Linked DNA regions of Pontimicrobium sp. SW4. The protein of the gene in region 2 interacts with the protein of the main gene of each other region in a pairwise test. Links are inferred from orthologs where the notes say so. Each region holds a gene or a part of one and is shown on either strand. Other genes may lie near its edges.

What was found.
Region 1: the proteins of rlmB (region 2) and ABGB03_RS07680 interact in binary tests that used the Escherichia coli proteins (3 or more experiments, as listed by UniProt). The link is inferred for Pontimicrobium sp. SW4 from one-to-one orthologs.

The regions. Positions count from the first base shown.
Region 1 is NZ_CP157199.1:1,640,610-1,648,027, reverse strand. What follows is about bases 4,437-7,418. They hold ABGB03_RS07680 (NAD(P)H-hydrate dehydratase), read left to right. Parts: upstream 4,437-5,128; coding sequence 5,129-6,709; downstream 6,710-7,418. Other genes in these bases: hutH (histidine ammonia-lyase), read left to right, coding at 6,802-7,418; thrA (bifunctional aspartate kinase/homoserine dehydrogenase I), read right to left, coding at 4,437-4,789. Also shown: thrC (threonine synthase), read right to left, coding at 89-1,381; ABGB03_RS07690 (homoserine kinase), read right to left, coding at 1,381-2,310; more of thrA, read right to left, coding at 2,336-4,436. UniProt on the Escherichia coli protein: Bifunctional enzyme that catalyzes the epimerization of the S- and R-forms of NAD(P)HX and the dehydration of the S-form of NAD(P)HX at the expense of ADP, which is converted to AMP.
Region 2 is NZ_CP157199.1:2,379,486-2,397,084, reverse strand. What follows is about bases 5,896-8,786. They hold rlmB (23S rRNA (guanosine(2251)-2'-O)-methyltransferase RlmB), read right to left. Parts: upstream 7,763-8,786; coding sequence 7,028-7,762; downstream 5,896-7,027. Other genes in these bases: ABGB03_RS11195 (hypothetical protein), read right to left, coding at 7,843-8,786; ABGB03_RS11205 (rhomboid family intramembrane serine protease), read left to right, coding at 6,285-7,031; ABGB03_RS11210 (replication-associated recombination protein A), read right to left, coding at 5,896-6,187. Also shown: ABGB03_RS11245 (N-acetylmuramoyl-L-alanine amidase), read right to left, coding at 1-134; ABGB03_RS11240 (FMN-binding negative transcriptional regulator), read right to left, coding at 137-739; ABGB03_RS11235 (DUF1569 domain-containing protein), read right to left, coding at 743-1,195; DNA repair protein RadC, read left to right, coding at 1,245-1,943; ABGB03_RS11225 (polysaccharide deacetylase family protein), read left to right, coding at 1,943-3,268; ABGB03_RS11220 (YjjG family noncanonical pyrimidine nucleotidase), read left to right, coding at 3,323-4,012; ABGB03_RS11215 (hypothetical protein), read left to right, coding at 4,056-4,913; more of ABGB03_RS11210, read right to left, coding at 4,910-5,895; more of ABGB03_RS11195, read right to left, coding at 8,787-9,309; ABGB03_RS11190 (SusC/RagA family TonB-linked outer membrane protein), read right to left, coding at 9,378-12,467; ABGB03_RS11185 (SusD/RagB family nutrient-binding outer membrane lipoprotein), read right to left, coding at 12,699-14,147; ABGB03_RS11180 (SusC/RagA family TonB-linked outer membrane protein), read right to left, coding at 14,161-17,325; ABGB03_RS11175 (hypothetical protein), read right to left, coding at 17,444-17,599. UniProt on the Escherichia coli protein: Specifically methylates the ribose of guanosine 2251 in 23S rRNA.

The DNA.
Region 1 (7,418 bases), 750 kb from region 2 along the record:
TTTTTGAAATTTTAAAATCAAGTTAAATACCTAACACTAAGTGATTTGTTTTTAACAGTATTTAATAAGTAAAGTATTTGAGGATGTTTTATTTTAGTAAAAACTGTTTTAAATCTTCATAGGTACTAATCTTAACAGATACTTTTTCTTTACCGATTACACTTTCAATTTGTTTTGGAAGTGCTACAGTTGTTTTAATAACATCTTCAACGACATCTAAAAACTTGGTTGGATGCGCAGTTTCCAAAAAGACACAATGGGCTTTTGGATTACTTTTTAAATAGTTTTTGCATCCTAAGTAGCCAACTGCTCCATGAGGGTCAGCTACATAATTATAGTTGTTATAAATTTCCAACATAGCTAGTTTAGTTTCAGCATCTGTAAAGCTAAAAGAAGAGAGGTTCTCTTGTAGTTTATTGAAATCGTTTTTATAAATTTCTTGAATTCTAATAAAGTTACTCGGATTTCCAACATCCATAGCATTACTTATGGTTTGTATAGATGGTTTTGGATTATAGTTTTTTGTTTTTAAGTATTCAGTAACCACATTATTTTCATTGTTTGAAGCAACAAAATGCTTAATTGGTAAACCTAACTGTTGTGCCATCATTCCTGCACAAATATTTCCAAAATTTCCACTAGGCACAGAAAAAACAATGTCATCATACGTACTTTTAAGTTGTTTGTATGCAAACATAAAATAAAACATTTGTGGTAACCATCTTGCTACATTTATAGAGTTTGCAGATGTCAATTGCATGTTACTTGTTAATGCTTCATCTAAAAATGCTCGTTTCACCATGTCTTGGCAGTCATCAAACACACCATCGACTTCCAAAGCTGTTATATTTTGACCAAGTGTTGTGAGTTGCTTTTCTTGAATATCACTCACTTTTCCACTAGGATATAATATGACAACATTAACACCTTTTACACCTAAAAATCCATTCGCTACAGCACCACCAGTATCACCAGAAGTCGCCACTAAAACGGTAACTTCGTTATTATTGTCTTTGTTAAAATAACCTAAACACCTTGCCATAAAACGAGCCCCAACATCTTTAAAAGCCATAGTTGGGCCATGGAATAATTCCAGCGTAGAAATATTTTCGTTTAATTGAACTACCGGAAAATCGAACGCCAAAGTGTCTTCTACTATTTGTTTTAATACACTTATAGGAATTTCTGGAGAAACGAATTGTTTAATTGCTTCAAACGCTATTTCCGAATTAGAAAGTTGCTCAATATTATCAAAAAAATCTGCTGATAACGGTGTGATTGATTCTGGGAAATACAAGCCTTTGTCTGGAGCTAATCCTTTGATGACTGCCTCTTTAAAAGTTGTATTTGGTGCTTTTCTATTTAGTGAGTAATAGTTCATTATACATTAATAATTTTTATGCCTTCAAGATTAATTTTGGAAACAAATGTATGGTACTCAATATCAGTTTTTGAATATGTGGTTTGCATTGCTTTTTCAACATTGTTAGCAATCTCCTTTCCTTTGCTTAAAGCAAAAACAGAGGGGCCAGAGCCAGAAATTGCGCAACCTAAAGCTCCAGCTTCCATAGCTGCAAATTTTACAGCATCGAAATGAGGTATAAGTTGTTTTCTAAATGGTTCTACAATAATGTCTTGTAAGGATCTTTGAATTAACTTATAATCACTTGTATGTAGTGCATGAATTAAACTTCCAACATTTGCCCATTGTGTTGTCGCATCTCTTAGCGAGACTTGTTTCGGTAGAATTTCACGAGCCTCAGATGTTTTAATCTCTATTTGTGGATGAATTAAAGTGACATACAACTCCGATGGTGTTGGTATTTGCAAAATGTCTAAAGGCAAGATACTTTTTACAAGGGTAAAACCTCCAAAAATAGCTGGTGCTAAATTATCGGCATGTTCACTTTTACTTGCTAAAGCTTCACCTTTCATTGCAAAATAAGTGAGCTGTGTTTTGTTATATGGTTTTCCTAACAATTCGTTTATACCAAAAACACTACCTACAGCACTTGCGGCACTACTACCTATGCCACTTCCTGGTTTAATATGCTTGTATATTTCTATTTCGAATCCACAATCTGGTTTTGCATCCTCATACATTGCTAGCGCTGAAACACCAGCGACATTTTTGTCGGTTTCATAGGGCAAATCATAGCCTTCTATATGCGTGATTTTTATACCCTTTTGTTTCGTTTTTTTAATGACCATTTCATCACCTTTATTATCGAGGCAAAATCCTAAAACATCAAAACCACAAGCAACATTTGCTACAGTTGCTGGGGAAAAAATTCTAATTTCGTTATTCATATTTATTAGCCATAAAGGCAGTCATCTAGTTATTTCCAATTCTAATAATGTCAGCGAATAATCCTGAAGCCGTAACATCTGCTCCAGCTCCTGCGCCTTTTATAATCATTGGTTGCTCAGGATAACGTTCGGTATAAAACATTACAATGTTATCTTTTCCTTCTAGGTTATAAAAAGGGTGACCTTTCGGTATTTCTTTTAACCCAACTTGAGCTTTTCCATCATTGAACTCTGCAACGTATTTTAGTTGAGAATTATTTTCTAGAGCAGATTTATACAAGTTTTGATAATGGGCTTCATCATCAATTAATGTTTTATAAAAATCATCAACCGAGTTTGATGCAATTCCTGATGCAGATAAGAAAGGTTCATTCTTGATGTCTTCTAAGTTCATTTCTGTACCGCTTTCACGTGCTAGAATAAGTATTTTTCTTGCCACATCTACACCACTTAAATCAATACGTGGATCAGGCTCAGTATAACCTTCTTCTTGAGCTAATTTCACAACATCATGAAACTTTTTTGTGTCATCAAAATTATTAAAAACAAAGTTTAAACTGCCAGATAGTACTGCTTGAATTGAATTTATTTTATCACCTGAAGAAATAAGATGGTTAAGTGTGTCAATTATTGGTAATCCAGCACCAACATTTGTTTCGTATAAAAAAGGTGCATTATATTTTCTTGCCAGCTGCTTTAGGTTATTATAATTATTAAAGTCACTAGAACATGCAATTTTATTACATGCTATAACAGCAATACTTTCACTTAAATATTCTGAATATTTGTTTGCGACGTCTTGGTTAGCAGTAATATCTATAAATACACTATTTCTTAAACTAAGAGACTTTACACATTCACAAAACCAAAATAACGAAGCATCTTCTCCTTTTTGTAGTTCTTCTTTCCAATTTGTTAAATCTATACCATCTGAATTAAAGAGCATTTTTCTAGAATTAGAAAGTCCAACAACTCTTAAGTTTAGTTTTAAATGTTCTTTTATATATTTTTTCTGTTGCTTAATTTGTTCTACTAGACGTTCACCGACATTGCCAACACCTGTGATAAACAAATTTAGTTGCTTCGATTTAGTTTCAAAAAAGCGTTCATGTATAGTATTTAGTGCTTTTTTTACATCTTTTTTTGAAATGACCGCAGAAATATTTCTTTCTGAAGCACCTTGTGCAATAGCTCTAATATTCACATTGTTTTTTCCTAAAGCACTAAACATTCGTCCACTAATTCCTTGGTGGTTTTTCATGCTATCTCCAACTACAGCAACAATTGCTAACTCTTTTTCTACAATAATGGGGTCTATTTTATGCAAAGAAATTTCATTCTCAAAAGTTTCATCTATTGCCAATTTAGCTGCATCTGCATCTTTCTCTTGAATACCAATACAAATGGAGTGTTCACTAGAAGCCTGAGTAATTAGAATAACATTAATTTTTTCTTGCGATAATGTTTCAAATAAGCGCTTTGAAAATCCAGGAATACCAACCATTCCGTTACCTTGAAGTGTTAATAAGGCAATATCATTAATGTTGCTTATACCTTTTACTACATTTACGTTTCCATTTGTAGCTCTATTTGAAATGTGAGTGCCTACATCTTCAGGAGCTAAAGTGTTTTTTATAACTATAGAGATTTTTTTATCTAAAACTGGTTGCACAGTTGGAGGATATAAGACTTTAGCTCCAAAATGGGATAACTCTACAGCTTCTTGATACGATATACTACTTATTGGTTTAGCTTGTTTAACTAATTTTGGGTTTGTTGTGTACATACCACTTACATCAGTCCAAATTTGCAATTCAGTAGCATCAACTGCTGCTGCAATTATGGCAGCTGTATAATCTGAACCTCCGCGTCCAAGTGTTGTTATTTCTCCATCTACGGATTTTGAAACAAAACCTGGTAATAAAGTTACGGAGCTTGTGTTTTTCTCAAAAAAACTTACAATATTTCTATTTGTAATGTCAAATTTTACTGAAGCATTAGTATAATTATTATCGGTGATAATTAATTCTTGAGAATTTTTAAGAGTTACATCTATACCGCTTGCTTTCATGGCTTCAGAAATAATATATGAAGACATCTGTTCTCCAAAGCTTAGTAATTTATCGGTTGTTTTTGGAGATAATTCATTAATTAAATAAATACCTTCAAGAAGTTTTTGGAGCGTATCTAATTTATTATTCACTTCCTCTTTTATTTTAGATGTTGATCCTGTTACAATTAATCCATCAATAATATCAAGATGGATTGATTTTACTTGGTTAAAAATTTCTTTATAGGTAATATCTTTTTCAACAGCTTTGTTAGCCGAATTTAATAGTTTGTCGGTAATACCACCAACAGCAGAGACTACTACAGCTATATTATTAGTCTTTTTAGACGAATTTTTAACTATTTCTATTACTTTTTGTATGTTTTTGGCTGAACCTACAGATGTTCCTCCAAATTTTAAAACTTTCATTTTGGGCTTTTTTTATTGAAACATTAATTTTTGTGATAGAAAATCACAGATGTACGGACGGAAAGATATATAATTAGCAACCCCAAAGGGTTGTAATAATTGTAGTAATAGTACCAAAAGAAGGAATGCTTCCAATAGAAGAAATATTGTGTAGCTTAATATTTTGGTCTAAACTGTTCATTTCGCTTATTAATGCTTTTCAAAAGTATTACTTTTGTATTAATAAAAAAATAAATACTAAACTTTTAATGAATTATAAATTGAAGCTATATTTATTTATAATTTCAAGTTATTTTACCCCTTAAGTTACATTATTCTCAATAAAAGAAATTTTAGTGCATGAAAATATTTGCTAAAGAACAGATTTACCAAGGAGATATACTTACAACGCAACGTCAAAATATTTCACCAACAGATTTAATGGAGCGTGCAGGCATGCAAATATTTAATTGGCTACATATAAGAATGCAAGGTGCTCAAGTACCAATTCATGTGTTTTGTGGTATTGGAAATAATGGAGGTGATGGTTTAGTAATTGCAAGACACCTTGTTACGCATGGTTATAATGTATTTACTTATGTGGTTAATTGTAGTGATAAACGTTCTAAGGATTTTTTAAAAAATTATGATAGAATAAAAAACGTTACTAAAGATTGGCCGACATTATTAAGTTGTAAAGAAGAGTTTCCTGAAATTCACCAAGACGATATTATTGTAGACGCTGTTTTTGGCATTGGATTAAATAGACCAATTGATGATTGGGTGAAAGCACTATTTCAGCACTTTAGTAAATCAAGAGCTTATACTTTATCAGTCGACATGCCTTCAGGCTTATATGCCGATAAAGTACCTGAAGATCAAAATGGAGTTGTTTGGGCTAACCATACACTAAGTTTTGCCTCCCCAAAGTTAGTATTCTTTTTACCAGATACGGCAAGGTATACTCAGCAATGGGAAGTTATTGATATTGGTTTAGACAAGGAATTTTTAATGACTACTGAAACAGAAGCTGAACTTATTGGTAAATACGAAGTGTTACCATTATATAGACCTCGTGAAAAGTTTGCTCATAAAGGAACTTATGGTCATAGTTTAATTATTGGAGGAAGTTATGGTAAAATAGGCTCAGTTACATTGGCAAGTCGCGCTGCTTTAGTCTCAGGAGCAGGATTAGTGACAAGTTATATTCCGAAGTGTGGTTATACTATACTACAAACAGCATTACCAGAAGCAATGGTTATTACAGATGAAGATGAGCATGTAGTTTCTAAAATTAATTTAGATATTGAACCTACTGTTATAGGAATTGGAATTGGATTAGGTACAGATAAAAAAACAATTAATGCTTTTGAAGCATTTTTAAAACTAAATAAACACCCTCTGGTTATTGATGCAGATGGGCTAAACATATTATCTTCAAAGAAAGCATTATTGAAATTAATACCAGAAAATTCGGTATTAACACCACACCCTAAAGAATTAGAGCGCCTCATTGGAAGTTGGAAAGACGATTTTGATAAACTTAAAAAAGCCAAATCTTTTGTAAAAAAACACAAAACGATTTTAGTTATTAAAGGTGCAAATACAATTGTAGTTTTTCAAGACAAGCTATATATTAATACCACAGGAAACCCTGGATTAGCAACAGCAGGGAGTGGAGATGTACTCACAGGAATAATCACCGGATTAATATCTCAGGGTTATGATGCTGTAGCGGCAGCTATTTTTGGAGTTTACCTTCATGGTCGTTCTGCAGATATAGCTTTAGAGGATTTTGGTTATCAAAGCTTAATAGCGAGCCATATTATTGATTACTTAGGAGAAGCTTATATTGATTTGTTTAAAAAGCCAGAGCAACCACCACAAGAAAAACAAGAAGATAAAGATAAAAAGGGCACAGATGAAGAAATGTATATTTAGATTAGAGCTAAATATTTTTAATTCATAATATGAGCTGTATTTATTTGGATATATTTTTATGAATGCTGAATTTTGGAATTGAATAAAAAAATATGAGCAACATACATTATATTACTCGCGATATATTAGACTTGAATATTATTAATGATATTCTAACTCAAGAGAAAAAACTAGAACTATCTAAGGAAGCTATAGATAGTATTATAAAATGCAGAACCTATTTAGATAATAAAATGGCATCCCACAAAGAGCCTATTTATGGAATTAATACAGGATTTGGTTCGCTTTATAATGTTAAGATAAGTAATAAGAACTTAACAAAACTTCAAGAAAACTTAATGAAGTCGCATGCATGCGGTACAGGAGATGAAGTTCCTCGAGAAGTAGTAAAGCTTATGCTGTTACTTAAAATTCAATCTTTAAGTTACGGACATAGTGGAAGCCAATTAGAAACTGTTAATCGTTTAGTTGATTTCTATAATAATGATATTCTTCCAGTAGTTTATACACAAGGCTCTTTAGGAGCTTCTGGCGATTTGGCTCCTTTGGCACATTTATCACTTCCTTTAATAGGTAATGGAGAAGTATGGTATAAAGGAGAAGTTAAAAAGGCTAGTGAAATAAATGCAAAATATAATTGGAAGCCTATAGAACTTAAATCTAAAGAAGGACTAGCGCTACTAAATGGGACTCAATTTATGAGTGCTTA
Region 2 (17,599 bases):
TCTAATCCATTTTTACGAAGTAGAGAATAGATACCATCTCCTTTTATTGCAATTACTTTTTTTTGAGGAGTTTGGCTAAAAGCTAAATGACATCCAATAAAAAAGAAGAATATAAAAGGCACTATTTTTGTCATAATTAATTAAAAACAGAATTTAAGAAGTTTTCAATATTCACTTGATTTGCTCTAATGAGTTCTTGTTTTGCACCTTCAATATCACTTTTATTTTTGTCTTGTGACAATTTGAATTTACCTTCCCAATCTGTTATGGTTATTTCAAACATTTTTATATAATCTAACGCACCTTCCATTCTAGGATTGTCTGCTTCCAAAATATATTTATGATCAGGTTGTTCTAAAAACTCAGTCATTGTTATAAGTGAATTTTTTAAAGCATCCTTACTTTCAATTGCTTTAACGGTTCCTTTTAAATGTACTTTTATATAATTCCAAGTTGGTAATTGTGTTGATGTATAAACGCTTGGTGATATATAACATTGTGGTCCAGAAAAAATGATAGTGAGGTCATTATCATCACGCATTAATTTGGTTTGCGGATTATAAATATCAATATGTCCAATTAATTTGCCGTCAGTTTCTCTATAAATTAATGGCATATGAGTTACCAAAGGAACATTGTCTTTTACAGAGATGACAGTAGCTAAAGGATAAGCTTTAATAACTTTAATCATGTTGTTTATATCATGATCTTGATGGTGTGGTGGTGGATAGTTACTCATTATTTATACTCCAAATTGTTTTAAATGATGATCTAAATGTTTGTATTGCATTTGTCCCCATTGTTCGGTATTAAAATTACCAAAAAATGGATGCTTTGGCCAGTTACTTTTATCTTTTATATTCGAAAATTCATTAATTACGTTTACCAATTTACTCTTTTCTTGATTGAATTCTTTAGTTTCAGTAATTTTAAATTCCTTGACAGTAGCCAAGTTTTTTTGCCAAGTTTTATCATTGTACATAAGCGGTTTGAAAAATTTAAACATAAGCTTTTTTAAAAAACCAATTTTAGTATTTAACTGTAAGTTGCCGTTTGCAACTTCAAGGGGTTTTTGACAATGAGTAAGCATTTGTCCAACAGACATTTTTCCCCAATTAGCTGAGGTGTTTTCGTTTAATTTCTCAATTCTTTCAAGAATTTCTTTATGAGTATCAGCATTAAATAAAGATTTCATATTTAAAGTTTTTATTGCTTCTGAAATTTACAATATTTATCTTTAACCAATGAGTGAAAAACCATCTTCGTTTTCAATTAAAAATTGGAGTCAAGACGATCAACCAAGAGAAAAACTTCGTGATAAAGGAAAAGTAGCATTAAGTGATGCCGAATTAGTTGCTATTTTAATTGGTTCGGGAAATAGAGACGAAAGTGCTGTAGCCTTATGTAAGCGTATTTTAGCAAGTGTTGATAATAACTTGAGCGAGCTAGGAAAACTATCTATTAAGCAACTTATGAATTTTAAAGGTATTGGTGAAGCGAAAGCTATAACTATTGCTGCAGCTTTAGAGTTAGGTAGGAGACGTAGAGGAGGAGAGGCTTTAGAAAAGAAAAAAATCACATCAAGTGCTTCGGTTTTTGAATTCATGCAGCCCATTATTGGCGAATTACCACATGAAGAATTTTGGATAGTGTATTTGAATAATTCTAATAAAGTCATTCAAAAAAATCAATTAAGTAAAGGAGGTATAACAGGAACACTTGTTGATGTTCGTTTAGCACTTAAGACCGCTTTAGAAGTTGGAGCGACAGGAATTATTTTAGCACATAACCATCCTTCAGGAACACTTAAGCCTAGTGAAGCAGATAAACAACTAACTGCCAAATTAAATACTGCAGCAAAAAGTTTAGACATAAAGGTTTTGGATCATTTAATTATAACCGAAAAAGCATACTTTAGCTTCGCAGATGAAAATATCTTGTAATGCTTTTAGTCTATACTCATAAAATTACACCTCGTTTAAATTACATATTTAAGCAAGTGTGTACGCGTATTTTAGGTATTCCAGTATCTTTTACCACACAAGTTGAAGAGTTTATTGCGCATGATAGTTTAAAAATGTCTTATTCTACACAGCAACTTGGTAATGAATTTCATATAAAAAATCATTCAATTTTATTTGAACAAGGTTTAGCCGATAATGATATTCATGTACAAGATTGGGGGGATACAAAGTGTTTCTTTTATAGTGGAGAAAAAAATTCAATGCCATTCGATATTTTTGCCGCGTCTTTTTATTTGTTAAGTCGTTATGAAGAGTATATGCCACATGTAAAAGATGAATATGGACGATTTACTGCCAATGATAGTTTAGCTTATAAGCACAATTTTTTAGAGCAACCTGTTGTTGATATTTGGGCTTTTAAATTTAGAAAGGCTTTACAAAGAAAATTTCCTGATTTTCAATTTAAAGAGAGAACTTATAACGTAAAGCCTGTTATAGATGTTCCAATGGCATACTATTTTAAGCAAAAAGGTTTAATGAGAACCATTGGAGGAACTCTAAATGATATTTTCAGGTTTAAATTTAAACAGTTATACCAGCGTTATTTGGTATTGCTACAATTTAAAAGAGATCCATATGATACTTATAAATGGATTATTAATATGCAAAAACATAGTAAGAGCAAGTTTTTAGTATGTTTTTTAATTGGTGATTACACAACCTACGATAAAAATATAAGTATCAATAAAAAAGTATTTGTGTCTTTAATAAAATCGGTTGCCGATTATTGTAATGTTGGCTTAAAAGCCTCTTTTTTCGCATTGGAAGATTTCGACATTTTAAAGAGTGAAAAGCAAAGCATGGAATCTACAATTAATACATCACTTATAGCTTCAAGAAACTCGTTTTCAAAACTTAATTTGCCTAGTGCCTACCGTAATTTAATAGATTTAGAGATTAAAGAAGATTATACAATGGGTTATATTAGCCATATTGGTTTTAGAGCAGGAACCTGTACACCATTTTTGTTTTATGATTTAGATTATGAAGTACAAACACCTTTACTAGTTAATACATTCCATCTAATGGATTATTCGCTTTTAAGACATGTTTCTTTATTAGATAAAAAACAAACCTTAGAAAAAATTATATTACAAATAAAAAAAGTGAATGGTACTTTTACACCAATATTTCATAATTACTCTTTTAGTGATGACCCAATATGGTCTGGATATAAAGAGTTATTTGCAATAGCATTAAATTCAGAACATGAAACATCAATATCTAATACTACAGTGATATAAATGAATAATAATTTGATGTTACATATGTCCTTAGAAAAAAATAAATAAAAACAGATGAAAATTAATAATATCTCTCACGTTTTTTTTGATTTAGATCATACCCTTTGGGATTTTGATAAAAATTCTGGGCTTACTTTCGAAAAAATATTTCAATTAAATAATATAGATACTAATTTAAAAGAGTTTTTAGAAGTTTATGAGCCAATCAACTTTCAGTATTGGAAACTATATAGAGAGGAAAAAATAGAAAAATCAAAATTGCGTTTTGGTCGTTTGCATGATGCATTTAGTGAGCTAAATATTGTTGTAAAACCTAGCTTGATTTATAAATTATCGGAAGACTATATTACTCATTTATGCTCGTTTAACCATTTGTTTGATGGTGCTGTAGAAATCTTAGATTATTTAAAACCAAAATACCAGTTACATATAATTACAAATGGTTTTAAAGAAGTACAACAAGGAAAATTAAACAATGCAAATATTGAACATTATTTTAAAACTGTTACCAATTCTGAAATGGTAGGAGTAAAGAAGCCAAATCCAAAAATCTTTAATCATGCTCTTAGTTTAGCAAAAGCTAACAAAAGTAATAGCATTATGATTGGGGATAATCTAGAAGCGGATATTTTAGGAGCCTTAGATGTTGGATTAGATGCTATTTGTTTTAATTACCATAACGAAGATTTAAACGGAGAATTGAAACATGTTAATAACCTCATAGAGTTGAAGCAATTTTTATAATTACAAAATGTATCTTTATAGTCATAGATTAATTTAAAAAATAATGAAAAAATTATTGATAATATCCCTGTTTTTAGGTAGCGTTTCATCGGCAATAGCACAAAAAAGCCTTAACGATTATAAATATGTAATTGTACCTTATAAGTACGATTTTGTAGACGAAAAAGATAAATATCAGCTTAATTCTTTATCTCAGTTTTTGTTTAATAAATATGGATTTGAAGCTATTATGGAAGATGCGGAGTACCCGATGGATTTAGCTAAAAATAGATGTTTAGGATTAAGAAGTGATGTTTTAAAGGAGAAAGGTCTCTTTCAAACAAAATTAAAAGCGCAACTAAAAGATTGTGATGGCAATATTGTCTACACAACAAAAATTGGGTCTACGAGAGAGAAGAATTTCAAAACCGCTTATACATTAGCTTTGAGAGGAGCTTTTGAAGATTTTGAAACAGTTAATTATAAATACCAACCCAATGAAAACATATTGGCTAGAGCTTCGGTAAGCTCTGAAAAAGATTCAAATGAAGAAATCCAAAAGTTAAAAGAAGAAATAAATACTTTAAAACAAAAGCAAACACAAGTAAAAGAAATTCCTGAAAAAAAAGCAGCAAAAGAAGAAATAAAAAAGCCTACAACGGTCATTGGAAGAGAAGTTAAAAAGGTTGTTAAACAAGGAGAGCCTGAAATAAATATTCTATATGCACAAAAAATAGAAAACGGCTACCAGTTAGTAGATAAAACTCCAAAGGTAGTAATGATAATGCTTGAAACTAATTTGGAAAATGTGTTTTTGGTGAAGGACGAAAATGCTATTGTTTATAAAGAAGATGGCTTTTGGTATCTATCAAAAAACGATGGGAAACAAGCAACTGTAAAAACTTTAAATATTAAGTTTTAATAGTCGTATTTATCTTTCCAACGATTTTTTAAAAACTCGCGCATTCCTTTTTCCCTTGAGTTTTCACCTGGATCATAGAGTTTAGTACCAGATATATCATCTGGAAGGAATTCATGAAGTGCAAAATTATTTTCATGGTTATGCGCATATTGGTAATTATCGCCATAACCTAATTCTTTCATGAGCTTTGTTGGCGCATTTCTTATGGAAAGTGGCACACTTAAATCGCCAGTTTCTTGTACCAATTGTTGCGCATCTTTTATGGCTTTATAAGCTGTATTACTCTTAGGTGAACATGCTAAATATGTAACACATTGGCTTAAAATAATTCTAGATTCAGGATTACCAATAGTTGAAACCGCTTGAAAGGTACTATTGGCAATAACTAATGCCGTTGGATTTGCATTTCCAATATCTTCACTAGCAAGGATTAATAATCGTCTAGCAATAAACTTTACATCTTCACCACCTTCAATCATTCTTGCCAACCAATAAACAGCAGCATTTGGGTCACTACCTCTAATAGATTTTATTAATGCTGAAATAATATCGTAATGTTGTTCGCCGGTTTTATCATAACGAACTGTGTTGTTTTGAACTTTCTGTAAAACGGCTTCGTTGGTAATTATAATTTTGTCAGAATCGTAAGAATTAACGATTAGTTCGAAAATGTTTAACAATTTCCTAGCGTCACCTCCAGAAAGACGTAATAGAGCTTCCGTTTCGTCGATGATTATGTTCTTTTTGGATAGAATGTCATCTTTTTCAACAGCGCGCTTTAAAAGGCTCTCTAAATCGTTTTTGTCGAAAGAATTTAAAATATAGACTTGACAACGAGATAGCAATGCAGGAATAACTTCGAAACTTGGATTTTCTGTCGTTGCTCCAATCAGAGTTACCCAACCTTTTTCTACGGCTTGTAGCAAAGAATCTTGTTGCGATTTACTAAAGCGATGTATTTCATCAATAAACAAAATTGGATTTTTTGTAGTAAATAAGCCTCCGCTTTGTTTTGCTTTATCAATTACCTCGCGTACATCCTTCACTCCAGAGTTAATAGCACTTAAAGTGTAAAAAGGTCTTTTAGATTCATTCGCAATGATGTGTGCTAACGTAGTTTTTCCAATTCCTGGTGGTCCCCAAAGTATAATAGAGGGAATAATTCCTTGCTTAATTGAACTTGTTAGTGAGCCATTAGTACCAATCAAATGTGACTGACTAATATAATCCTCTAAGATTTTTGGTCTTAAACGTTCTGCTAAAGGTTCATTCATATTGTAAAATTAAGTCAATTATTTATTATTTTAATGACAAAGTTTCATAATCAATAGCTTTGGTTAGTTATTTGATTAATAACGACTAAAAAGAACCATGAACAATCAAGATCAATTTAAATATACAACTGGAGTCGTTGGCTTTCCATTAGCTTTTGTAATGATTTTATGGTTGATTTTTTGGTTTGAAGTTAGATTTGGATTCAGTTTTAATGATTTAGGAGTATACCCTAGAACCTTAAGTGGCTTAAAAGGCATTGTTTTTAGTCCATTTGTTCATGGAAGTATGGAGCATTTGTATCATAACTCTATTCCACTCTTTGTGTTATCGGTGGCTCTTTTTTATTTCTATAGAGAGATTTCCTGGAAAGTTATAGGCTATGGTATATTGTTTTCTGGCTTACTTACTTGGTTTATTGCACGTCCATCTTATCATATTGGAGCAAGTGGATTGATTTATGTCCTTATGAGCTTCATACTTTTTAAAGGCATTTTTGCTAAGCATTTTAGACTTATTGCTTTATCGCTATTGGTTGTCTTTCTTTATGGTTCTATGATTTGGTATGTATTCCCAATTAAAGAAAAGGTGTCTTGGGAAGGACATTTATCTGGACTAATCATAGGATTTGTTTTTGCATTATTGTTCAGAAAGTCGATTGCAAAGCCTAAAAAATATGCTTGGGAACAACCAAATTATAATGAAGATGACGATCCTTTCTTAAAACATTTTGATGAAAATGGAAATTTTATTGAAAACTTACCAGAGGAGTCAGAAATAGTAGAGGAGGATAATAAGCCTAGATTTAAAATAACGTACCATCTTAGGCGCAGAAATAATGATTAAAGTCTTTGTCTAATTACTTCGTATAGAAAGGCACCACAAGCTACAGACACATTAAGAGAACCTATTTCTCCACGCATTGGTAATTTTGCTTTGTCGTCAACTAATTTTAAAACTGAAGGGTTTATTCCTCTTCCTTCAGATCCCATGATAATAGCACATGGTTCTACAAAGGATACATCATAAATGGTATCATTCGTTTTTTCAGTTGCAGCTATTACTTTAATTCCTGATGCTTGTAAATAAAACATAGCATCTTTTATATGATCAACTTTACATATTGGTATGTTAAAAACTGCTCCAGCACTTGTTTTAATCGTATCACCATTTATTGGAGCGCCTCCTTTTTTTTGAATAATTATGCCGTTAACTCCTGTGCATTCTGCTGTTCTAATAATGGCGCCAAAATTTCTAACATCACTAATTTGGTCTAGCAGTAAGAATAATGGGTTTTTCCCAGATTCAATAACATCTAAAACTAATGTCTCTAAATCATGAAATTCTATAGGTGAAATTTGTGCAACAACACCTTGATGATTTTTGTTTGAAAGCCTATTTAACTTTTCAAGAGGGACATAAGATGTGTTAATTGAGTATTTTCTAAGTAACTTATCTAGCTCAAAAAAGAGTTCGCCTTTGAGCCCTTTCTGTATAAAGACTTTATCAATTGTTTCACCAGAATTTATAGCTTCAATTATTGCTCTAATCCCAAAAATTTTTGTTTCTTTTTCCATGAATGCAAAAGTAGGTAAAATAAAAAACTCCTCTAAACATTGTTTAGAGGAGTTAACTTATATGAAATATCTTTTATTTCTTATCTCCAACCACCAGTTGAATAATCTTCACCAGCAACACCTTCTGTGCCTCCTAAAGTATAGTATTCAGCAGGAATAGATTCTAATGCACTTCCAGGTACAGGGAAATGTAATAAAGTACCTGCTTGTAAAAGATCTTCTTTTCTCATTTCACAGAACCCAATATAAGGAGCTGTGTATGCAAACTCAACCATTCTTTCATAGTGAATAGCATCCTTAATCTCTTGAGCATCTGCAGCAACAGGAGGCAAATTTCCTCTAGTAACTCTAGTTCCTGCATTAATTACAGCGGCAGCACCAGCTAAATCTGGAGCAGCTTTGTTTACTAATGCTTCAGCCATGTACATATCATTCTCAGATTTTGAATATTCAACTACATTCATAGTCCAATACGTGATATAGTCATCATATCTACTATAGCGATAGCTACTGTAGTGATATTGACCTCTTTCAGGACGGAAGTTATTAGAAGATAAGTAACCATAATCAGTTGCTAAACGCGCATCAGCAGACGTAGATTCAGCTTGAAACGTTACACCATCTTCCCAATAAGCAGGAGTAGAAGGATCCATCATATTAATAACTCTCATATCAACTCTTGCCCAACCTGGGTATACTAAATATGTTTTTGGAACTAAATCGTACCAAGTAACATCATCCATATAGATTTCAAAATCTTCAGTAATACCATTTTGTGTATAAGTTAATACTCTGTTCCAATCGATTGAAGCTTTTTGAGTACTATTTCTTACGTTACTCACTAACCAACGAGCACCAAGACTGTTCATGTATTTAACAGCATTTACACCAGCACCACCAGGGATGATAGCTTCATCAAAAGTAATTCCATTAGCAGAAGCAATAGCAATAGCTTCATCTAATTTATTTAAAGCAAAGGTCATTGCTGTAGCATAGTCTGAAGCACCTTCAAGACCAGTTCCAGCTACAACACCAGTTTCGTCAGATAACCATACTTGATCAAATACTATTGCTAGTTGTGCAATAGCTGTAGCTTGAGCAAACTTTGCAATGGTGAGAATTTTTTCAGGATTATCAAACTCAGTTCCATTTTCTACTGCTAATGCTAAAGTATTAGCATCAGACAGTACTGAATACATGGAATTAAAATAAGATCTTGTAACATTGTTACCGTAAGCAGGTGAATTATTAAACGCTACTCTAGGCTCACTAGATAAATCTCTCATACCAAAGTTACCCCAAGAGCAACTAGTGATGTCCGCCATTGTAGCAAATGCTGCAGCAGGCGAAGCTGTACTGTGAGACGTCATAAATAAGTTTCTTACTACACCATCAGCAGTTGCAGCTAAGGCAACAGGATCAGATGTTAAAATGTCATCATTTGGATTTTCTAAGTTATCTACACCTAAATCTGAAGAGAAGTCGTCACACGACACTCCAAAAGCTAATAGTGCAGCTAAAGAAAATATGTTAATTATTTTTTTCATAATAGTATGTTTGTTTTTATAATAAGATGCAACCTTTTTAAAAAGGTTGCGTCTTATTGCAATTTTTTTTAGAATTTAATTTGAACTGACATTGAGTATGATGATTGGTTAGGGTAAACACCATAATCAACACTGTAGTACTGTTGTGTACCACCATCATAATTAGCAATTTCAGGATCCCAACCTTTATAGTCAGAAAACGTTAAAAGGTTTCTACCAATTAAACTCACTTTAAGTGAACTTAAGAAAGGAATTTGTTTAGAGTCAAATGTATAAGAAACAGAAGCCTCTTTTAACTTTACAAAGCTACCATCTTCAACCCAAAAGGCGTTATTTTGGTTAACATCGTATAGAGAACCGTAATATACTCTGGTTTTCTTTTCAGAATCTGGCTTACCAGCTTGATCAACAATTGCGTTTCTCTCACTAATAGTAGTCCATTGTCCGTTTACGTTATAAATATCACCGCCTTGTTTCCAATCCCAAAGCATATAGAAATCTAACTTTTTATAGCTGAAATTTGATACAATACCTACGTTAAAGTCTGCATTTTGATTACCAATTTTTTCAAAAACAGGAGTCCCGTTAGCATCTACTTCAATAATTGCAGCTTCACCAGTAGTACCAATTTGAGATGTTTCAACAACGACACCATCACTGTTTACACTATAATCTCCAATAGACATACCTGAAGGTAGTTGATTAGCCATAGTTGCTAAGTCTGTAACAAAACGTCTACCATACATAGAACCATATTCAATACCCTCTCTTAATAAGAATAAACCGCTAGGCCCTACTTGTTGTTCAGGAGCGTTTAACTTAGTAATTTTAGAATCAACCGTTGTAAAGTTTACACCTAAGTCCCATTTCACATTTGGAGTATCAATAATTTGAGAGTTTAAAGACACCTCAATAGTATTTGATTCCAAATCACCAACATTTTGCCATTGTCTATTTTTTCCAGCATTTGCAGGAGCAAATAAACTAACAAGCATAAACTGATCTGTTGACACTTGATTAGAGTATGCAGCTTCTAAAGTAAATCTATCTAAGAAAGAGGCGTTTAAACCAAATTCATTCTCTGTTGTTAATGACGGTTTTAAATCTGGATTACCTTTGATTCTATTTGTTGATAAAGAACCTCCACCAAGAGCCGTTTGCTCATATTGCCATGAGAATCCTGGACGTTGTCCTGAAGTACCTCTCGCAAAGTTTAACTTTAATTCTTGAACACCTGGAATTTCTATATCTTGAGTAACTCTATAGGCTCCAGAAACTCTATAATAGTTGTTCCATCTTTCATTAGCTCCAAATAAAGAAGAACCATCACGTCTAAATAAGGCATCAATAATATAGCGATCTTTATATACTAAACCACCAATTACAAACATGTTTTGTGCTCTTTCAGCATTTTGGTCTGAAGAAGCAGATATATCTGCATTAGCAAAGTTATCTAAAGTAGGTAAACCTCTAAATAAATAATTTTGACCAGAAGCAGACACTTGTTCATAAGCTCTATCTTCTAATAAATAACTTAATTTACCTTTTACTTCAAGGTCACCAAAAGTTTTAGCATAGTTTATTGTTGCTTGCGCTTTTTGAGATAACTCAAAAGAACTGTTTTTATTCAAAGAACCTTCACTGTAACCAAATCCTATAGGGTCACCAGTTGTTGTATATGTTTCATATTTATTATGCCTTGTAAAACGATAGTTATTGCTTTCAAATGCATATTCCAATTCAGCAGTAACGGCATCAGTTAATCTTAAGTTTAAATTATAAGACCCTAAGAAACGTTGTTGCTTAGCTTTTGCGTCTCTTACATATAAATTATATAATGGGTTACTAATTTCAGATTCCCATGGATCTGGCTTATACCAATAAGGTTGCCCATCTGGGTTCTCAACAAATAGCTGTGCATCTGGTGCTAGTCTTGCAATAGTTCTATAAATGTCATTTCCACCACCTGGAGAGTTATCATTTAATTTTATGAATGCGTTACTCGTTGTAAATTTAATCCAGTCATTAAAATAATAATCTGCATTTAAACGTAAACCATTTCTAGTATATCCATCAGTTTCTTCTAAAACACCTTCAGCTTCTGTGTTTTCAGAAGAAAAGAATACACGAGACTTATCATTACCACTAGAAATAGAAGCATAATTAGTTGTGTTAATACCATTTTTAAAGAATGCATCTTGAAAATTGTTGTATACACCATAAGGGTTGTCAGAATAACCATCGGCAGATTCAATTCTACCACCAGTAACTGCGTTTACACCTGAAGCAGCCCATACACCTTGGTAACCAGCTGGATAGGTTACACCTTCATATTTTGTGTATTGCCCTTTAAATTGTTCCCAATCTGAGGCTAGCTCGTAACCATGAGATTGGTTAGTTTCAATGTAGTTATTGATTTTAGAGAATCCAACTTCTGATCTAAGTGTAATCTCAGATTTACCAAGTTTACCTCTTTTAGAAGTAATAGATATAACTCCATTTCCAGCTCTTGACCCGTATAAAGATGAAGCAGATGCTCCTTTTACAATTTCAAAAGATGCAATATCATCAACATTTATATCTCCAAGACCACCTTCAACAAATACACCATCTAATAATACTAATGGTGCTTGCGAACCATAAAAATTGGCTGCACCTCTTAGAAGAAGAGTTGCTCCTTGTCCAGGACGACCTAAGTTTGTTACAGAGACACCAGCAACTTTACCTTGAAGCGCACTAGCTGCAGAACCAGCTGGTACTTTTTCAATTTGCTCAGTACTAACTTTTGCTACAGTAACCGATAGTTTTTTTCTAGATGTAGCTCCTGCCACACCAGTTACTACTACTTCGTCTAATACGGCAGCATCTTCTTCCATTGTAACATTAATCGTATTTGCAGCTCCAACAGTTTGCTCAACAGTTTTTAATCCTACATAGGTAAAAACTAATACATCACCAACATTGGCAGTAATAGTATAATTACCATCAAAATCAGTTTGAGTACCGTTAGTCGTGTTTTTTACAATAATGTTAACTCCAGGTAAAGGCATTCCAGATTGATCTGAAATTGTTCCCGAAATTGTTTTTCCTTGTGCAAAGGTAAATTGCACAACAAACGCCAGTAATAGCGTTAAAATTCCACTAAACTTTGTTTTCATTTTATATTTTATTTGAATTAGTCTAAGCCAAAAATCATAATAAAAAGTTAAAAAAGCAATTATTATTAGGGTTATTTTAACTTTTTTAACTTTCTAGCCTGTAAATTATATCTTTTTAGTTGAAATATTTTACAACACATGTGTTTAACAATTGTATTTATTTGTAAAAAAAGAAAAGGCTCAACATAATTTGTTGAGCCTTTTTTATATAAAACAAAGTTTTTTAATAAACTAGTTTACATCCCACCATAGTTTAGTGTAAATGTTATCTGCACCTTGCGCAGCAACCATAGCGTCATAATTTGCTTTGTTGTTGCTTTCTATAGCTGCATCATAAGCATCTCTAGTTGGGATCTGTTGTGTACTTGCAAAAGGCGAAGGTGTAAGTAAAGGAAGATCTAAACGTCTCCACTCAGCCCAAGCTTCAGGTCCTTGTAAATATAATGCTACCCACTTTTCATAAGCAATTTCTGCAATTCCAACATAAGGGTGTGCAGCAAGATAAGCCGCAGCGTCAGCTGTATCTACTCCCCAGTAATCCATAGAAGCAAGAACTCCTAAGTCATAGTGTGCAGCAGCAGTACCACCACCAACATTCCATCCTTTCATTGCAGCTTCAGCCATTTTGAAATGCGTTTCAGCAGCAGTAAATAAAGGAGATGGGAATTGTTTCTCATAAATGATATCACTTGTAATGAAAGAGTAATCAGGTACATTACCATTTACTGCTCCATTTGGTGCTCCAACATAACCTGCATCTATCCCTCCTGGGAAGTTAGGTGAAGGATGTACACTATCTCTAGCTTCTTCTGCATATTCAAACATTCTCGGATCTAAGTTAGCTCTTTGCTCTTCAATCATTGTTACAGACAAGATATAATCTTCACGAGTTTGGAAGTTATCTTCCCATGGACTATCACTTGTTTCATCAGACCCATAATTGAATTCAATGTTATCAGCGTTATCTGTAATTAACATTCCAGAGGCAACAGCTTGCTCAAACTTAGTTTGTGCTAAAGTTGGATTTACATCAGAAATTCTCATAGCCATTTGTGCTTTTAAGTTATTTCCAAAAGCAGCCCATCTGTCCATATCTCCATCAAATAATACATCGCCTTGAGGTCCAGCTCCACTAGAAATCATTGCTAATGCAGCATCTACTTCAGCAAACATAAAGTTGTAAATAGATTCTTGAGAATCAAAAGCTGGTTGAGGGCTTTGAACTCCTTGGAATGCTTCCGACCAAGGCAAATAACCCCATCTATCAGTCATATACTGCAAGTAATATGCTCTTAATATTTTAGAAACTGCTAATTGATTTTCTGTAGCTCCATATGCTAGAGCCGCCGCCGCAGTTGCAGGATCTTCGTTAAGTTTAATAATTTCATTTAGATTCTGCATAGGTCCAGTATACCAACCATTATAACTTGCAGTTAACGTTTCGTAACGAGATGACCCAGGATATTGTCCTTGAGTAATGTGTTGCATATATAGAATAGCTTTTTCATCTACAGCAATTGCTGGTATAGAAGCCTGAGCAGACGTAAGCAACTGTGAAGTCACAGGGGCTGTAGGCCCACTAGGGTTGTCATTTGTAGTACCATAATCAATAGTTTCACATGAACTAAAGAACATAGTAACGCATATTAATAATGCTATGTTTTTTATTGTATTCTTCATTTTTCTTAGTTTTTTAGAATGTTAGTCTTAAGTTAACTCCCATCGATCTTGTTTGAGGAAGTGTACCAGCTTCAGCCCAGTTTATTCCACCTCGTCTTTCAAGCTCTGAAGGATCTACCCAATTAAGTTCAGAATCAATTAACCAAACGTTATTAGCAAAGAAGCCAATTGATGCAGCAGTTAAACTAAACTTGCTTACAAAATCTTTCTCGAAGTTGTAGTTTAACTTCACACTTCTTAATTTAATATAAGATGCATCGTGTAAGTTGTTTTCGTAGATGTTACCTAAGTTACCTAGGTTGTATAAATCTTGTGCTTCAACATAAGCATCTACAACAGTACCATCTGATGTTGGTTGTCCGTTAGCATCTGTACCAGTTTCTAATACACCAACGATGTGTACACCACCACCTGAAGCTACAGGGTCTCTTTTTGGGTTACCTTTATCGTTAAGACCTGCCGTTTTAGCAGATAAACCAGAATGATCCATATATCTTTCAGTTCTAGAGTAGTATTTACCGCCTTTTTGGAAGTCAAATCCTAAACTTAAGTCCCAGTTTTTATAAGTCATATTAGATGTTAAACCACCAGTAAAATCAGGCAATACATTACCTAAGTTTTTGTTTGTTTGACGACTGTAGAAATAACGACCACCACTAGCAGCTCGATACATAATTTCGCCATTAGCACCGTATGCAAAACCTCTACCAATTAAAGTACCCCATTCTTCACCAACTCTTTCTTGAAGTCTCATGTTAGATGTATAAGTACTTAAATCTCTAGAGTCAATTCCTGGATATAAAGCATCTACATATCTATTAAGTGTTGCAAAGTTTACACCAAGTTCCCAAGTAAAGTTATCATTTCTAACTACATCACCTAATAATGCAACTTCAAAACCAGAAGATGTTTGCTTACCACTATTAATATTTGTATTAGAATAACCAGTTGCACCATCTAAAGGAATATTTATTGGTAGTTGATCATCTGTCCTATCCCAGTAAGATAAGTCTAAACCAATTTTTCCATTAAATAAACGGAATTCAGTACCAACTTCAAACTCTGATCTAACACCACCTTTAAGGTCTGGGTTCTCTTGTCTACTATTAATACCAAGTCTACCATTTCCTTGATACAGAGAGCCAACTGTATAAACATTTTGAGTTAGATATGGGCCAGGGAAATAAGGTGCTTCAGAATAACCTACTCTTAATTTAGCAAAGGTTACAACATCATTTTTAGGTAATACTTCGTGTGCTAAGAAACTAGCCGAAGCTCCAAGTGTTTCAACTCTGTTATCCTCTGGATTAGCAGTAGAAGACCAGTCAAGTCTATACGATCCATCTAAATATAAGAATTTTTTATAGCTTACCGATCCTTTGGCAAAAATACCATCATTCTTTTGAAGCCTTTTACCACCACTTGCAGCTACAGGATCTAAAGAGCCAGCTAAATTATAAAAATCTGGAATTGTTAAGTCACCAACAGTGTTAGCATTTAAGCTTCTAAAATCTCTGTGAATTTTTTCTACACCCAAATTAACGTTATAGTCGATATCTCCATTTAAGGCTACATCACTATAAGTTGCCATGGCGAAATAATCTATTCTTTCATTTCTACTATGACTTTCACTAAAGAAAGCAGGGTCTAATAAACTCTTAGTTGTTCCTCTATCATCAGTATTGTATGAGTTAAAAGTTTTTCTAATCTCTGCTGTAATATTGAAATTGTCGTTGAAGGTATATGTACCACCAACTTTTCCAAAATATGTATTTTTTCTATAGTTGTTATCGTTTTCATATGAGTGGAAATAAGGCATATCCCAATATAAAGGACGTGCATCTCTAGGGCCACGAATATTCCAAGATACTACTTGACCATTACGCTCATATCTTTTTAAACGTTTAAAGTCTAATTGTCTTTGCCACCATTGGTTAAAGTTAGATCCTAAGTTAGCATACCCTTGATCTGGGTTATTAAGCATATCTCTATCTTCAACATTTATGTTAGCAAAAAACTCAAATTTTTCTGTGATATTATATGTTGCATTAAGCGCAAATCTAGTTGATTTATTGCTTGAATTTGGAATAATACCGTTTGCTTCAACATAAGTTAATGACGTTCTAATATTGTAATCTTCTCCTCCTTTAGAAAAAGATAATGTTGTATTGTTTGTATAAGCGTCTTCATAAAAAGTATTAATATCATTTTTACTTGGAGACCAAGGTCTTAATTCACCAAACTCTGGAGTTCCAGGAACCCAACTATCCCAGTGACGTACTAAAGTACCGTCTAATCTAGGACCCCAACTTTCATCTGCCCAGAAATCTGGATAAGGTTGTCCATCAAAAGCAGCCCATTCAGCAGGATCAGTAGCAGGGTTATAAGTAAACGTGTTAAACGTTTGGCTATATCCACCACCATATTCATTTTGATATTCAGGTAAATTAGTTACTTGGTTAATAGTGAAAGCTTGATCAATTTGAAATTGAGCTACACCAGATTCAGCTGTTTTTGTTGTAATAACAATAGCACCACTTCTTCCATCAGGACCATAAAGCGCTGTTGCAGCACCAGATTTAAGTACTGAAATATCTGCAACGTTTTCTGGGTTAATGTCACTTATAGCATACACTCTAACTCCATCAACTACATATAAAAGATCAGTTTGACCTCTTAAACGAATGCTTGAGTTTCCAAATGTAGAACTGTTATTACCTACTATTTGGACACCAGCTACTTTACCAGCCAAAGCATCAGCAATATCAGTTTCTTTTGCTTTTACTAGTTCTTCACCACCAACTGATTGTTGCGCATAACCAAGCGATTTCTTTTCTCTTTTAATCCCTAAAGCTGTAACAACTACTTCATCTAACAACGCAGCATCTTCTTGCATTGTTACATTTATAGTGTTAGAAGATCCTACTGTTTGCTCAACAGTTTTAAGACCTACATAGGTGAAAGTAAGAACATCACCAGCACTTGCATTAATGGTATAGTTACCATCAAAATCTGTTTGCGTTCCATTAGTTGTTCCTTTTACAATAATGTTTACCCCAGGAAGAGGCATTCCAGATTCATCTGAAACAGTTCCCGAAATAGTTTTTTCTTGCGCAAAGGATACTTGCACAATAAACGCTAACAATAGCGTTAAAATTCCACTAAACTTTGTTTTCATTTTATAATTTATTTGAATTAGTCAAGCCCAAAAATCACAATAAAAAGTTAATTAACCAATTATTATTTATTAAAATTTCAAATTTATTTGTAATTAATCATTGAAAATCATGACTATTTTATAATTTGACATTTAAACTTAAATGAATTTTTGAGTTTGAGAACTTGAATTTTTGATTTTCATTTTTTCCGTTTGCGTAGTTGAGTTTTAATAAGCCTACTTTGGTTAGAATTCCAATTCCAAATCCAAATCCATATAGCTTTTCATTTAGGTT